Regions from separate parts of the Caballeronia sp. LZ043 genome, predicted to be linked through region 1. Evidence: riboswitches for the same ligand, from Rfam matches in the RefSeq annotation. Region 1 holds a riboswitch; the other holds the start of a gene.
What was found. Region 1 has a riboswitch for cobalamin ahead of QCE64_RS03070 (TonB-dependent receptor domain-containing protein). Riboswitches for the same ligand answer to the same signal wherever they lie in the genome.

Region 2: linked by a shared signal. The riboswitch ahead of QCE64_RS31810 (CbtB-domain containing protein) and the one ahead of QCE64_RS03070 (TonB-dependent receptor domain-containing protein) in region 1 are both predicted to bind cobalamin.

The regions. Positions count from the first base shown of each region.
Region 1 covers NZ_JARUXT010000001.1:665,196-672,706, forward strand. Annotated here, with positions in the region: gene QCE64_RS03035 (LysR family transcriptional regulator) at 1-211, shown strand, start outside; gene lgt (prolipoprotein diacylglyceryl transferase) at 270-1,172, shown strand; gene QCE64_RS03045 (SIMPL domain-containing protein) at 1,207-1,935, opposite strand; gene QCE64_RS03050 (EVE domain-containing protein) at 2,025-2,483, opposite strand; RNA gene ssrS (6S RNA) at 2,580-2,761, opposite strand; gene QCE64_RS03060 (cell division protein ZapA) at 2,890-3,204, opposite strand; gene QCE64_RS03065 (ATPase) at 3,201-3,587, opposite strand; cobalamin riboswitch at 3,872-4,206, shown strand; gene QCE64_RS03070 (TonB-dependent receptor domain-containing protein) at 4,317-6,203, shown strand; gene QCE64_RS03075 (FecCD family ABC transporter permease) at 6,200-7,288, shown strand; gene QCE64_RS03080 (ABC transporter ATP-binding protein) at 7,285-7,511, shown strand, end outside.
Region 2 covers NZ_JARUXT010000004.1:933,376-938,790, forward strand. Annotated here, with positions in the region: gene QCE64_RS31795 (cobyrinate a,c-diamide synthase) at 1-371, shown strand, start outside; gene QCE64_RS31800 (DUF1289 domain-containing protein) at 368-604, shown strand; gene QCE64_RS31805 (CbtA family protein) at 670-1,467, opposite strand; gene QCE64_RS31810 (CbtB-domain containing protein) at 1,477-1,710, opposite strand; cobalamin riboswitch at 1,739-1,865, opposite strand; gene QCE64_RS31815 (histidine phosphatase family protein) at 1,914-2,471, shown strand; gene QCE64_RS31820 (DUF1428 domain-containing protein) at 2,552-2,923, shown strand; gene QCE64_RS31825 (antibiotic biosynthesis monooxygenase) at 2,971-3,285, shown strand; gene QCE64_RS31830 (hypothetical protein) at 3,398-3,718, opposite strand; gene lhpI (bifunctional Delta(1)-pyrroline-2-carboxylate/Delta(1)-piperideine-2-carboxylate reductase) at 3,811-4,761, opposite strand; gene ppk2 (polyphosphate kinase 2) at 5,049-5,415, shown strand, end outside.

The DNA.
Region 1 (7,511 bases):
GGTCTCGGCGGGCATGGGGGTCGCGCTCGTGCCGCGTTCGCTGCGGCATCTGCGGCGCACGGGCGTCGTGTACCGGCCGTTGCGCGCGCCGGAGGACCCGGCGATGCTCGTCGAAACCGGGCTCGTGTGGCGCGCGGCAGAAGTGAGCCCGGTGCTGGCCGGCTTCATCGACATCGTCCGTTCGCGGGCGCAGGGCGCCGGTTCTGTATGATGCGGCCTTGAGGTTCGCTCGAGGCCCCCTCGAAGTCCGTCAGCTCTTTGACATCAGCATGCTCATACATCCCAATTTCGATCCCGTCGCCATCCATCTCGGACCGCTCGCCGTACGCTGGTATGGCCTCATGTATCTCGTGGCCTTCGTGTCGGCCATTGTCATCGGGCGGCTGCGTCTGCGCCTGCCCTATGTGTCGCGCCAGGGCTGGACCGCGAAAGACATCGACGACATGCTGTTCTACGGCGTGCTCGGAACGATTCTCGGCGGCCGCATCGGTTATGTGATTTTCTACAAGGCGAGTTACTACGCCGCGCATCCGCTCGACATCTTCAAGGTGTGGGAAGGCGGCATGTCGTTCCACGGCGGCTTCCTCGGCGTGACGCTCGCCATGGTGCTGTTCGCGTGGCAGCGCAAGCGCACCTGGCTGCAAGTGACCGATTTCGTCGCGCCGATGGTGCCGCTCGGACTCGCGGCGGGGCGTCTCGGCAACTTCATCAACGGTGAACTGTGGGGCCGCGTGACGGACCCGAACGCGCCGTGGGCGATGCTGTTCCAGAACTCGACCAACGACGACGCCGTGTGGCTCTCGAAGAATCCGCAACTGGACGCGCAATACCATCTCACCGAGATTTTCCAGCGCTATCACATGCTGCCGCGTCATCCGTCGCAACTGTACGAGATCGCGCTGGAAGGGCTGGTGCTGTTCATCCTGATCTGGACGTTCTCGCGCAAGCAGCGGCCTGTCGGCGCCGTGTCCGCGCTGTTTCTGATCGGCTATGGACTGGCGCGCTTCACGGTGGAATTCGCGCGCGAGCCGGACGACTATCTCGGCTTGCTCGCATTCAATCTCTCGATGGGCCAGTGGCTCTCGCTGCCGATGATCATCGCCGGCGTGCTGATGATGGTGTGGGCGTACAAGCGCAATCTGCGCCTTCCGCCCGAATCCGCGCAGGCCTGACTGAGATGCGGGGCGCGAGCGCCCCGCGTACCGCTTACCGCCCCATCTGCACGGAGCCGTTCACATCGACGGTCACGGTCGTCGTGCCGGCTTCCATCGCGATGGGCGCGGCCATCTTGGCATCGGCGCTCATCGCGCGTGACTGCATCATCATGACCGGGCGTGGCTGAACGCCGCTGTGTCCGATGTTCACTTCCCTGATCGAGAAGTTGCTGTAGCCGAACGACTGCGCGGCGGTTTGCGCCTGCTTGCGGAACGAGTCGATGGCCTGCGTCACGAGTTTCTGCTCGGCCGCGCGCTGTGCTTCCGGCGACAGCGAGAAGGCCACGCTGCCCACTTGCATCGACGCACTCATCCGGCCGGCGAGCTTCGAGGCCGCCGCGAAGTCATGCGATTCGAGCACGACTTCCGTGCGGCCGCGCCAGGCGGAAATCTTGCCGTCGCGATCGGTGGACGGATACACGGTGAACGAACCGCTCCTGGCCGTCACGCCGTCGACGCCCCGTGCCTCGCGCAAGGCCGACTCGGCGCGCTGATTGAGCGTGTTGGTGAGGGAGGAGGGATCGGCGGCTTCCTGTTCGTAGAACAGCGTGATGGTCACGACATCCTGCGCCACCTGCGCGCTCGATTGCGCCGACAGTGACAGCACGCCCGCGGGCTGCTGATTGATCACCGTCTGCGCGGCGGCGGATTGAGAGAAGGTGAACGCGGCGCCGGACATCGCGAGCAGGGCGAGGGCGGCGGCAGTTTTCTTGTAGGTCATCGAAGGCTCCAGACGCAAAGGCAATCACGTATTGCGTCGCATGATGTGCGACGGCCTTTAGGCGGCACCCGTGCGTCGTAAGTTCCTTGTTAGACGAGACGCTCGGTAATGAAGCGCCATTGCGCATCGGTGACGGGCGTGATCGAAAGACGATTGCCGCGTGCGAGTACCTGCATGTCCGCGAGTTCAGCATGCTCGCGCAACGTGGCGAGCGGAATCAGCGGCGTCTTCTTGACGAACTTCACGTCGACCAGCATCCAGCGCGGCGTTTCCTGCGTGGACTTCGGATCGTAGTAGTGGCTGTTGGAATCGAACTGCGTGGGGTCCGGATAGGCAGTAGAGCAGACCTTCGCGATACCCGCGATGCCCGGCTCCGGACAGCTCGAATGATAGAACAGCACGCCGTCGCCGACCTGCATCTGGTCGCGCATGAAGTTGCGCGCCTGATAGTTGCGCACGCCCGTCCACGGCAGGGTTTTCTTCGGCGCGTGCGCCAGGTGATCGATGCTCGCTTCGTCCGGTTCGGACTTCATCAGCCAGTAGCGCATGGTTGTTCGTTATGCGTGATCGACGATGGGAATGAGGAATGCAAAAGCACTGCTGCAAATGAAAACGGCATCGGGAAAACCGATGCCGTTTGAGATGAGGTCCCCGCCATAGCCGCTAGGCCGGCATCCTGAACCTGGGTTCAAGATTGGTCGCGGTAAGCAACACTTCGGGTACATCGGACTAGCGACGCGCGCGCCCATGTTGCAAGGTTCCGCAACCGTGCCAATGTAGCATTGGTTCAAGGAATATATGACCTTGGCGTACCAGGCAGGGAAACGTCACTCTACACCAATCGTTTGCCTTCTGCAGCCCCGGTGCGGTTTCTTTTTTCGATCGACGTGGCGCGCTGATTGTGCCTTTGCTAAGCCTTCACAAACACGGCTTGATCAACCGCATCGACGCGCTTTATTGCACTTCGTATTGTGCAATGACGGCGCCGAGCTGCTCGTTCATCGAGTGCATCGTGCGACGGATTTCCTCGGCGGGGAAGGCTTCGCCGTGACGCACGCTGTCCTGCAGCTTGAGCAATTCCGACGCCAGCGACAACGCCGCCATCACCGCGATGCGATCCGTGCCGCGCACGTTGCTCGCGTTGCGCACCTTGTTCATCTCGGCATCGACGCGTGCGACGGCTTCGCGCAACGCACCTTCCGTCTCAGGCGAGCAGGCGAGGCGATAGGGCTGCCCGAGAATGGAGACTTCGATTTGCGTGGTCGTCATGCCTTCTCTCCTTGATGATGCTCGCCGTGCAATTCCGCTTCGGACGCATGGGCATGTTCATGCGCTTCCGGCGAATCGGCTTCGAGGAGATCGAGTTGATTGTCGGCTTCGCCGTGCTGCGCGGACTTTGCTCGCGGCAGCTTTTCGAGGATCGCGTTGAGGCGGACCTGCGCGTCGTCGATCTTGGCGGAGAGGGAATCGCGTTCGGACTGCAGCGTGTCGCGTTCTTCGCGGACTTGCGCGAGGTCGGCCTGGAGATTGGCGTACTCGGTGCGCAGTTGCTCGAGTTGTTCTTGCAGCGCGGCACGCGCCTGATTGTGGCGCTCGCTGATCTGGATCAGCCGGCCGATGTTTCCTGACAGTGATTCGAGTTCGTTGAGCATGTGCTGCGTCCTCTAAAGACCTCGCATTTTAGCGCGGTTCAACGGAGCTACCGATAATTGTCTCGTTTCGAGACGTAACAGCACGCGATCTTGCGCGCAAACCCCGGGTTCTCGCGCATCTCGCGATGCATTCGTGTGCAGAAAACACGAGCGTTGATTTGCTCGTGCATGCAGTCAGGCTGATTCTCGCTCGCTGAGTTCGTTTGTTCTTTGCATCTTCACGCGCCGCCTGCTGTCCTTCGCGCCAGGGTTCGCCGTTTCTTGACGGTCCCGACCCGCGCTCCTACACTTGCCGCACTTCTGGTGCTCGCATGCGCGGCTCTCGCGCATGCAGTCAAACGGGAAACAGGGAGCGAAGTCCTCGAAGCAGCCGAACAAGTGAACGGCGGCCAGACAGGACGGAGCCAACCTGTGCTGCCCCCGCAACGGTAAGCGACCGCAACGCAAGTTGCAAGTCGTCTCATACGCGTTTTTGCAGTGCGGGCGCATGGATCCATCCATACGCCGGGCCGCTCGTCGGCCTCTGCAAGAAACGTGTCGACGCCACTGCGCATGATGCGCGGGAAGGCGGGACGATGCGTCGCCAGCCCGGATACCGGCCAGAGTGCCACGCGCCTGCCGCCGGTCATCGCACGATCACTGCATGATCCCGAACGGCATGGCGCGTTCGTCGCGCATCGAACCTCGCGGGGAGCGGGGCCGCGCTCATCCTCCACGGGAACACTCGTCATGCAATCGCCATGGGCCTCCGTCCGGGACGGCCTCTCCAGTCGCGGCCTCGCCGCTGCCACTTTTCTCCTGCCGCTCGCCGGCGTCGCGCAAGCCGCGACGACCACCGCCACGGATGACGCTTCGCAAACGCTTGCGCCTGTCGTTATTACTGCCACGCGTGCAGCGCAGCCGCTCGCCGATTCCATTCCGCAGACCTCGTTGTTCGATGCACAGGACATTGCCGACAGCAACGCCGACGACGCACTCGGCCTCATCGCGCTCGCGCCCGGCGTGCAGGTCACGCGCAACGGCGGACCGGGCGCGAACTCGGGACTCTTCATTCGCGGTGCATCGTCGTCGCAGTCGCTCGTGCTGATCGACGGCGTCCGGGTCGAATCGGCATCGCTCGGCGCGGCGCAACTGTCGCAAGTGATGCTCGACCAGATCGGCCGCGTCGAGGTGGTGAATGGCAATGTCTCGGCGCTGTATGGTTCCAGCGCGATCGGCGGGGTCGTGCAGATCTTCACGAAGGAGGGCGAGCCGCATCCGCCGCGCTTCAGCTTCGAAACCGAGCTCGGCAGCTATCACACGCAGCGCCAGTCCGCCGGCGTGAACGGCGCGCTGGACCAGGACGGGCGCACCACCTTCAGCCTGAACGTGTCGCGCGAAAAGACCGACGGCTTTTCGTCGATCGATCCGAACCTCGCGCCCGGCGCGAATCCCAACGCGAACGGCTATTTGAACGAGAGCGTCGCTGCGACCTTGCGCCACAGGTTCAACGAGCAATGGGATGCGGGCGTGCGCTTCCTGCAGTCGAACGGCATCAACAGCTTCGACGATGCCTACGGCCAGCCGACCGATCTCAACGAATCGCACAACCGCGTGCGTTCGGCGTCGGTGTTCGCCAACGGCAAACTCACCGGCAACTGGACCACGCACTTCACGATCGCGCAGGGCCAGGACCGCGCGAACATCGAGCAGAACGGCGTCTATACGAGCCGCTTCAATTCCGAGAACCGCCAGTACACGTGGCAGAACGACATCCGCATCAGCGACGCGCACACGTTCCTCTTCGGCTACGAGCACCTCGACCAGACGCTCGATTCCGATCAGTTCAGCGCCCCCGACCGCCACGTGAACTCGGTGTTCGCGGGCTATGTCGGCCATCTGGGCGCGAGCGAATTCCAGGCGAACCTGCGTCACGACCAGTATTCCGATTTCGGCGGCGCGAACAGCTACTATCTCGGCTACGCGTACAACATCGACGCGCACTGGAAGGCGAGCGCGAGCTATGCGGCCTCGTTCCGCGCGCCGAGCTTCGACGATCTCTACTATCCGTTCAGCGGCAATCCGTCGATTCAACCGGAGCGCAGCCATTCGGTCGAAGCGGCGTTGCAGTATGCGTCGAGCGGACTCGGGGTATTGCGCGTCACGCTGTTCCAGACGCGCTACTCGAACCTGATCGACTACGTGTCCGACGGCGGCTTCTACTACACCGCGCAGAATGTCGGGCGGGCGAAGGTGCAGGGCATCGAGGGATCGTGGGCGGGGCATGTCGGCAGAACGGATGTGCGCGCGGGCGTCACGTTCCAGAATCCCGTCGATGAAACGAATCACCAGGACCTGACGCGACGCGCGCGGCATTTCGCGACGCTGAGCGCGCATCGCACGATCGGGCGCTGGCGCGTAGGCGGCGAGTGGCTCGTGAGCGGCCAGCGCAGCGATTACGATTCGACGCTGGCGGGCTACGGCATCGTGAACCTGTCGGCGCGCTATGACATCTCGAAGTCGTGGACCGTCACGGCGCGCGTCGACAATCTCTTCGACAAGGACTATGAGCTTGCGTATGCCTACAACACGCCGCGACGCGGCGTTTATCTCACGCTGGGCTGGCATCCGTCGTGAGCCGCGCGCCTGAGCGGTTGCGCGGCATGAACGGCGCGCGCGCCGCCGCGATCTGGGCCTGTCTCGCCGCCGCGGCGTGCGCGGTGCTGATCGCCTCGCTCGCGCTGGGCAGCGTCGCGCTGCCGCCGTCGCGCGCGTTCGCGGCGCTGCTTCATGCGCTGCCTCATGCGCTGCCTCATGCGCTGCCTCATGCGCTGCCTCATGCGCTTTTCAATGCGCGCGCCGCCGTGCCCGATATCGCCGACGACATCGTGCTCACGCTGCGCCTGCCGCGCGCCCTCGCGGGCTTTGCGTCGGGCGCGCTGCTCGCGCTGGCCGGGGCGCTGTTGCAGGTGCTGCTGCGCAACCCGCTGGCGGAACCCTACGTGCTCGGCGTCTCGGGCGGCGCGGCCAGCTTCGCGCTGGCGGCAATGCTGGTCTCTTTGCCGTGGTGGGGCGTCGATCTCGCCGCCTGCGCCGGCGCGTTCGCATCGATCGTCCTCGTGCTTGGACTGGCGCGCCGTGATCTGTGGCGCGGCACGCAGGACGCATCGCCGCGGCTCTTGCTGACGGGCGTCGTGATTGCATCGGGCTGGGGTGCGCTCATCACGCTGATGCTGAGCGTCGCGCCCGAAAACCGCCTGCGCGGCATGATCTTCTGGCTGACCGGCGATCTCGACGGCGCCGCCACGCCGTGGCCCGCACTGCTGGCGCTGGTGTTCGCGCTGTTGCTGATTCTCCCCGTAGCGCCGCAGCTGAACGTGCTGCTGCGCGGCGACAGCGCCGCGCAGGCGCTTGGCGTGCCGGTGGCGCGGCTGCGTCTGCGTACCTACCTGGTCGCATCGCTGGCGGCTGCGGCGGCCGTGACCACGGCGGGCACGCTCGGCTTCGTCGGACTGGTCGTGCCGCATCTGCTGCGGCTCGCGTTCGGCAACGATCAACGCATGCTGATGCCCGCCGCCGCGCTGGCGGGCGGTCTCGCGGTGATGGCCGCCGACCTCGCCGCGCGCACCGTGATCGCGCCCGCGCAGTTGCCGGTGGGCGTGGTGACGGCGCTGGCCGGCGTGCCGATGTTCCTCTGGATGCTGCTGCGGAGACCGCGATGAACCTGCATCTCGACGCCATCGCGCTGCGGGCCGGCGAGCGCACATTGATCGACGGCCTGACGCAGACCTTCGTGCCCGGCGAGATGTGGTGCATCGCGGGCCCGAACGGCGCGGGCAAGACGACGCTCATCCACGTGCTGGCCGGGTTGAGCGCACCGGTGGCGGGCCGCGTGTCGCTCGATGGCCGCGCGCTTGCGTCGTGGCGTGCCGCGGAGCTTGCACG
Region 2 (5,415 bases), on a different contig from region 1:
AACAAGCGAAGCCGGTCGTCGCGGAATGCGGCGGCATGCTGTATCTCGTCGAGTCGCTCACGGTCCTCGACGGCGCGCAGCACGCAATGCTCGGCATCCTGCCCGGCGCGGCCTTCATGCAGCGCAAGCTGTCGCGCCTCGCGATGCAGCGCATCGACACCGCGCACGGCGCGATGACGGGCCACACGTTCCACTACTCGACGCTCGACACCCCGCTGCAACCCGTGCTCAAGGCCGCACACGCGACCACGGGCGCCGAGGGTGAAGCCCTCTATCGGCATGGACCGGTGACGGCCACCTACATGCACGCTTACTGGCCGTCGAACCCGGCCGCAACTGCCGCGCTGTTTCGCGGCGCCTCGCTCTCATGACGCAAGACACTCAAGCACCGCTGGACCTGGCCTTCACCATCGAGCGCGCCATGACGCAGGAACCGGTCGGCTCGCCCTGTACGAACGTCTGCAAGCTCGACGCCGATACCGGCCTGTGCCTCGGCTGTTTCAGAAGCCGCCAGGAGATCAAGACCTTCCGTTCGCTCGATGATGACGCGAAGCGCGCGCTCTTCGATGAACTGCTGGCCCGCCGCGCGGCACAACGTCGTTAAGCAAAAAAGCCCGCGCTCCTCACGGAACGCGGGCTTCGTCATGTCAGTACAGGCGATTTGACGATTCAGGCCGCAGCCATTCTCCGCACTGGCGGCCGTTCGAGTTCACGCGCGGCCAGCGCACCGAACAAAAGCCCGAGCGTCGTCCAGATCAGCGCTTGAATACCGATGGCGGTCACGCGGAAGTTCCACAGCAAGGACGCCGAGAAGCCTTCGGGCACTTCATCGACGTGCGGCAGCGCGACCTGCGCAATCACGATCACGACCACGTAAGCGAGCGCGGCGACGAGCGTTGCGTTCCACGCGCCTTGCCGTGCCGTCAGACGCCGCTGCCAGCGCACGGCCCACACCATGGCCGCAATCGAAATCGCCACCATGGTGAAGAACAGCGCGGTGCGCGGTCCGATCGTCGCGGCATTGCCCACGGCAGGCGGATTGGGCGGGTACTTGAGGAACGGCACGATGGCCACGCTCACGAAGCCGAACAAGGCCAGCAGCGCCGACGTGCCCCGCGCGTGCAACGCGCCGAGCCGGCCATACGCAAACGCGAAGACGAGCGAGAAGATCCCGCCCAGCGCGGTGCCGAACACGACGACGCCCGTCAACAAGCCGAGGCCCGCCTGGGTGCCGCGTGAGACGAGTTCTTCATCGCCGTGATCGTGGCTCTGGTCCGCGTTCGCGGAGGCATTGGCGGCTTCATGACCGTGCTCGTGTGCGGGCGCGGCCTCCGCATGCTCATGCTGCTCTTCGAAGGCGATGGCCTGCGCCACCGAAGGTTCGCCGAAGCCACGCGCGAAGCCGAAGCCGATGAGGCCCGCGACCAGTCCCGCGAGCATGCCGCGTATCAGCAGGGTGCGAATCATGCTGCGCCCTCAGTGGCAGGGAAAGCCGAGCAGATGCCGGCCGTCGTGAACGAATTCGTGGATGTACATGCCCGAGAAGATCGACGTCGCGCCTTGTTCGGCGCCGACGAAATAAATCGCGATCAGCAGGATCAGGCCGATGAACACGGCCCAGGGCAGGACTTCGCGCACCGGCAGCGGCACGGGTGCGTCGAAGGAAGGGGAAACCGGTGCGGCAAAGCCCGGCGCGTTGGAAGCATTCATGGTGTTTCTCCAGGGATAGGCGCGTCCCGATTGACGAAGAGCATGCAGCGGGGTCTGACTCGCGGCGCGCCTCATGGCGCTGACGGACCGCTTACAGTGGCGCGACCGTGCCGGGTTTGCACCGGCTTCCTCGCACTGCAGGCTTGCCATTCTATGACGATTGCCCGCAAAGTAAAACGATAACCTCAGAACCGCCGATTGCCTTGGAACTCGTTCTCCTCTGCCACCCCGCCACGCGCGCGATGAAAACCGGCCGCTTTCCTGTCGGCGACGAACCCGCCGATGACACCCCGCACGCGCCCTTGCCCGCCGATGACACCGCGCGCGTGATCTCCAGCCCGGCCCGCGCGGCGCGCGAGATGGCGGCGTGCATCGCGCCTGATGTCGACATCGATGCCGCCTTCGACGACATCGACTATGGCAGTTGGCGCGGACGTTCCATCCGCGAACTCGCCGATGGCGAAGCCGCGCAACTCAGGGCATGGCTAACCGATCCGCGGGCGCGTCCGCACGGTGGCGAAAGCATCGGGATGCTGGCTGTGCGCGTGGTCGAAGGTCTCGACCGGATCGAACGCGAGATGCGCGGCGAGCGCTGTATCGTGGTGACGCATGGCATCGTCGTAAAGGTGGCCGTCGCGCATGCGCAGCGCAAGCCGCTGACCTCCGTCTATGCGATGAACTTCGCGCCGTGCTCCATCACCGTCCTGACCCGCAGTCGAAGCGCACAGGACTGGACGGTGAGCCTGCCCCCGCCGGCCTGAACTTCAGCGCGTGCAGGACGCTCCAAGCATGCAGCGCAGCGATTGCGCGAGCCCGCTATCAAACCGCTCAGGAGATACACATGGCGCATTACGTGGATGGATTCGTCGTACCCGTGCCGTCCGACAAGATCGAAGCCTACCGGGCCATGGCCGAAGCGGCCGGCAAGATCTGGATGGAGCACGGCGCGCTGCAGTTCGTGGAAGCTGTCGCTGATGACGTGAAGCCCGGCAAGCTCACCTCCTTCCCGCAGAGCGTGCAGATGAAGGAAGGCGAGACCGTGGTGTTCTCGTATATCGTCTATGCGTCGCGCGAGGAACGCGACCGCGTCAATGCGAAGGTGATGGAAGACCCGCGCCTCAAGGCCATGATGGAAACCGGCGAGCCGCCCTTCGATGCGCAACGGATGTTTTTCGGCGGGTTCAATGCCATCGTCGAACTTGGACGCGACTAGTATTTTTTGTTGTCTGACCGCGCTTGCCACAAAGGAACTGCATCGACATGTATATCGCCATGAACCGCTTCAAGATCGTACCCGGCGCCGAAGCCGATTTCGAACGCCTCTGGACCAGCCGCGACACCTATCTCAAGGACGTGCCGGGCTTCGTGGAGTTTCATCTGCTGAAGGGACCCACGAAGGACGACCATGTGCTCTATTCGAGCCACACCATCTGGGCAAACCGAGAGTCCTTCGACGACTGGACGCGTTCCGACGCGTTCCGCGCCGCGCACCGCAATGCGGGCGGGGAAACGCGCCAGCTTTACCTCGGACATCCGGAGTTCGAAGGCTTCGAAGTGATCCAGACGGTCAAGTGAGGTCCGGCGAACGACCGGTCCATTCAGCCGTCCGTTCGCGCCCGGAGCACGCGCGTTTTACACACGTATGAAAAAACGCGCTTCGCCGACAGGCGCTTGTCAGAACTTCCTGTCAGGCCTTCGCGCCGCGCGCCATACGCTGGAGTGTCGACGAATCGATGGCCGCGGCGCAGATGCGCACCGCCTCCTTCAGCGTGCGCGGGCGGCCCGCGCCGAACTGCGATTCGAGCATGGCCACGGCGCGCAGACGCTCGTCGTTGCCGAGCTTTTCGCCGGTCGCCAGTTCCAGTACCGAGATGAAGTAAGCCGCGGGCGGCGCGGCATTGGGCGTGGGGCGCGGCGGGCGGCTTGCGCTTGCCGCGCCGCCGCTTTCATGGCCGTCCTCGTGGGCGGGGATCCAGGGGTGCCACTTGCTGTCGTATCGACTCTTCATGAGTGTGTTCGCTGGCTGAATTGCAGGGACACGCCGTTGCGCGCCTCGTCATCAAGCCAAATGACAGCAAGGACCGTTCCAAGCAGCTTCAATTAGCCCCCGCCCGGGCTTTCCTCCGACAAAATCACCCGCGCGACGCGGCATGCCGCCAGGTCCCAGGCCGCGCAGCCAACCGACTTGAACATGACGGGCCGGGGGGCGGCGTCCGCCGAAACCGGAGCCGCCAGCGCCTCGGCAAGCGCCCGCACCGCGCCCCACTCGACGCCTGCCAGGATGAAATCGCCGGCTTCGTGGCGGGCGCCGGCCAGATCGTCCACGTAAAGCGCGCTGCCATGCACAATGTCAGCAGCGATCTCGGCGGCATCGGCGGTGAAGGCGCCCACGCCGATCACCAACCGTCCGGCGCGCGGAGGCGCCGTGTACACCGGCGTCTTGCTGGTGGTCGCGGCGATCACCACATCGACCGATGCGGGGATCTCCGCCGCCTCGAGCGGCGCGAGGTGGCGGCCGGGCGCCGCATGCGCGTCGCAGAACGCGCGCGCACGCTCCGCCCGCGAACCCTGCACGAGAATGCGTGCCTCCGGATACACGGCCGCCAGCGCCTCGACGTGAAACGCCGACTGCCTGCCCGTGCCGATTACCAGCACCTCGCGCGGCGCGGCGCCGTGCAGCGCGCGGATCGCCAGCATCGAAACCGCAGCCGTGCGCCGCCCGGTCACCGTCGGGCCGTCCAGCATGAATTGCGGCACGCCGGTGGCGGCATCGTAGGCGGTGACCTGACCGTGAATCGTCGGCAGGCCGAGCGCGCCGTTGCCCGCGCACACGTTGACGAGCTTGTGCATCGCGAGATCGGCGGCGCTCGCGGGCATCGACAGCATCACGCCGCCCTCGATCGGCACGACCATGCGCTCCGGACTCACGATGCGCCCCGCCGCGTAGTCGAGCATCGTCGCGGCGAGTGTGTCCACGAGACGGTTGTACGGCACGAGACGGGCGGTCTGCACGTCGTCGAAACTCTGGAGGGCGCGTGGCGTTGGGGTCATCGTGTTCTCGTCTGGCTGGAAGAAAGTGGACATGCCATCGGCATGCCATTGAAGCGCGGAATTATTCTAACGGCGCGCACAACGACGGCGCGACCGCGTCATAAAGCCACTTAACCGGCGCGGCGCGCGCCTGTCACAATGATTTCCCTGTTCGACGAGTCAGGCGGGAGCGCCGTTGTCACATGCCTGCCACTGGCGACGGTCATACTCGGCGGACCCGCGTCTTCGTCTCGCGCCGCCTGGCGCAATGCACCACGACAGCCCAGCACACAATCACGGAGCCCACCATGAGCATCGACACGACGGACAAGCAGCGCCGTTTCCACGCGGACCTCATCGACAGTTACGACGAAGAGTTCGAGATGGAAATCGATGACCGCTTTCTGGACGGTGAATCGACCTTCTCGGATGAAGAGCGCGCGCTGCGCAAGACCTATTTCCGCGAACTGTTCCGTCTGCAAGGCGAGCTCGTGAAGCTGCAGGACTGGGTCGTGCATACGGGTCATCGTTTGGTCGTGCTGTTCGAAGGACGCGATGCGGCCGGCAAGGGCGGCGCGATCAAGCGCATCACGCAGCGTCTCAATCCGCGGGTCTGCCGCGTCGCCGCCCTGCCCGCGCCGAACAATCGCGAGCGCACGCAGTGGTATTTCCAGC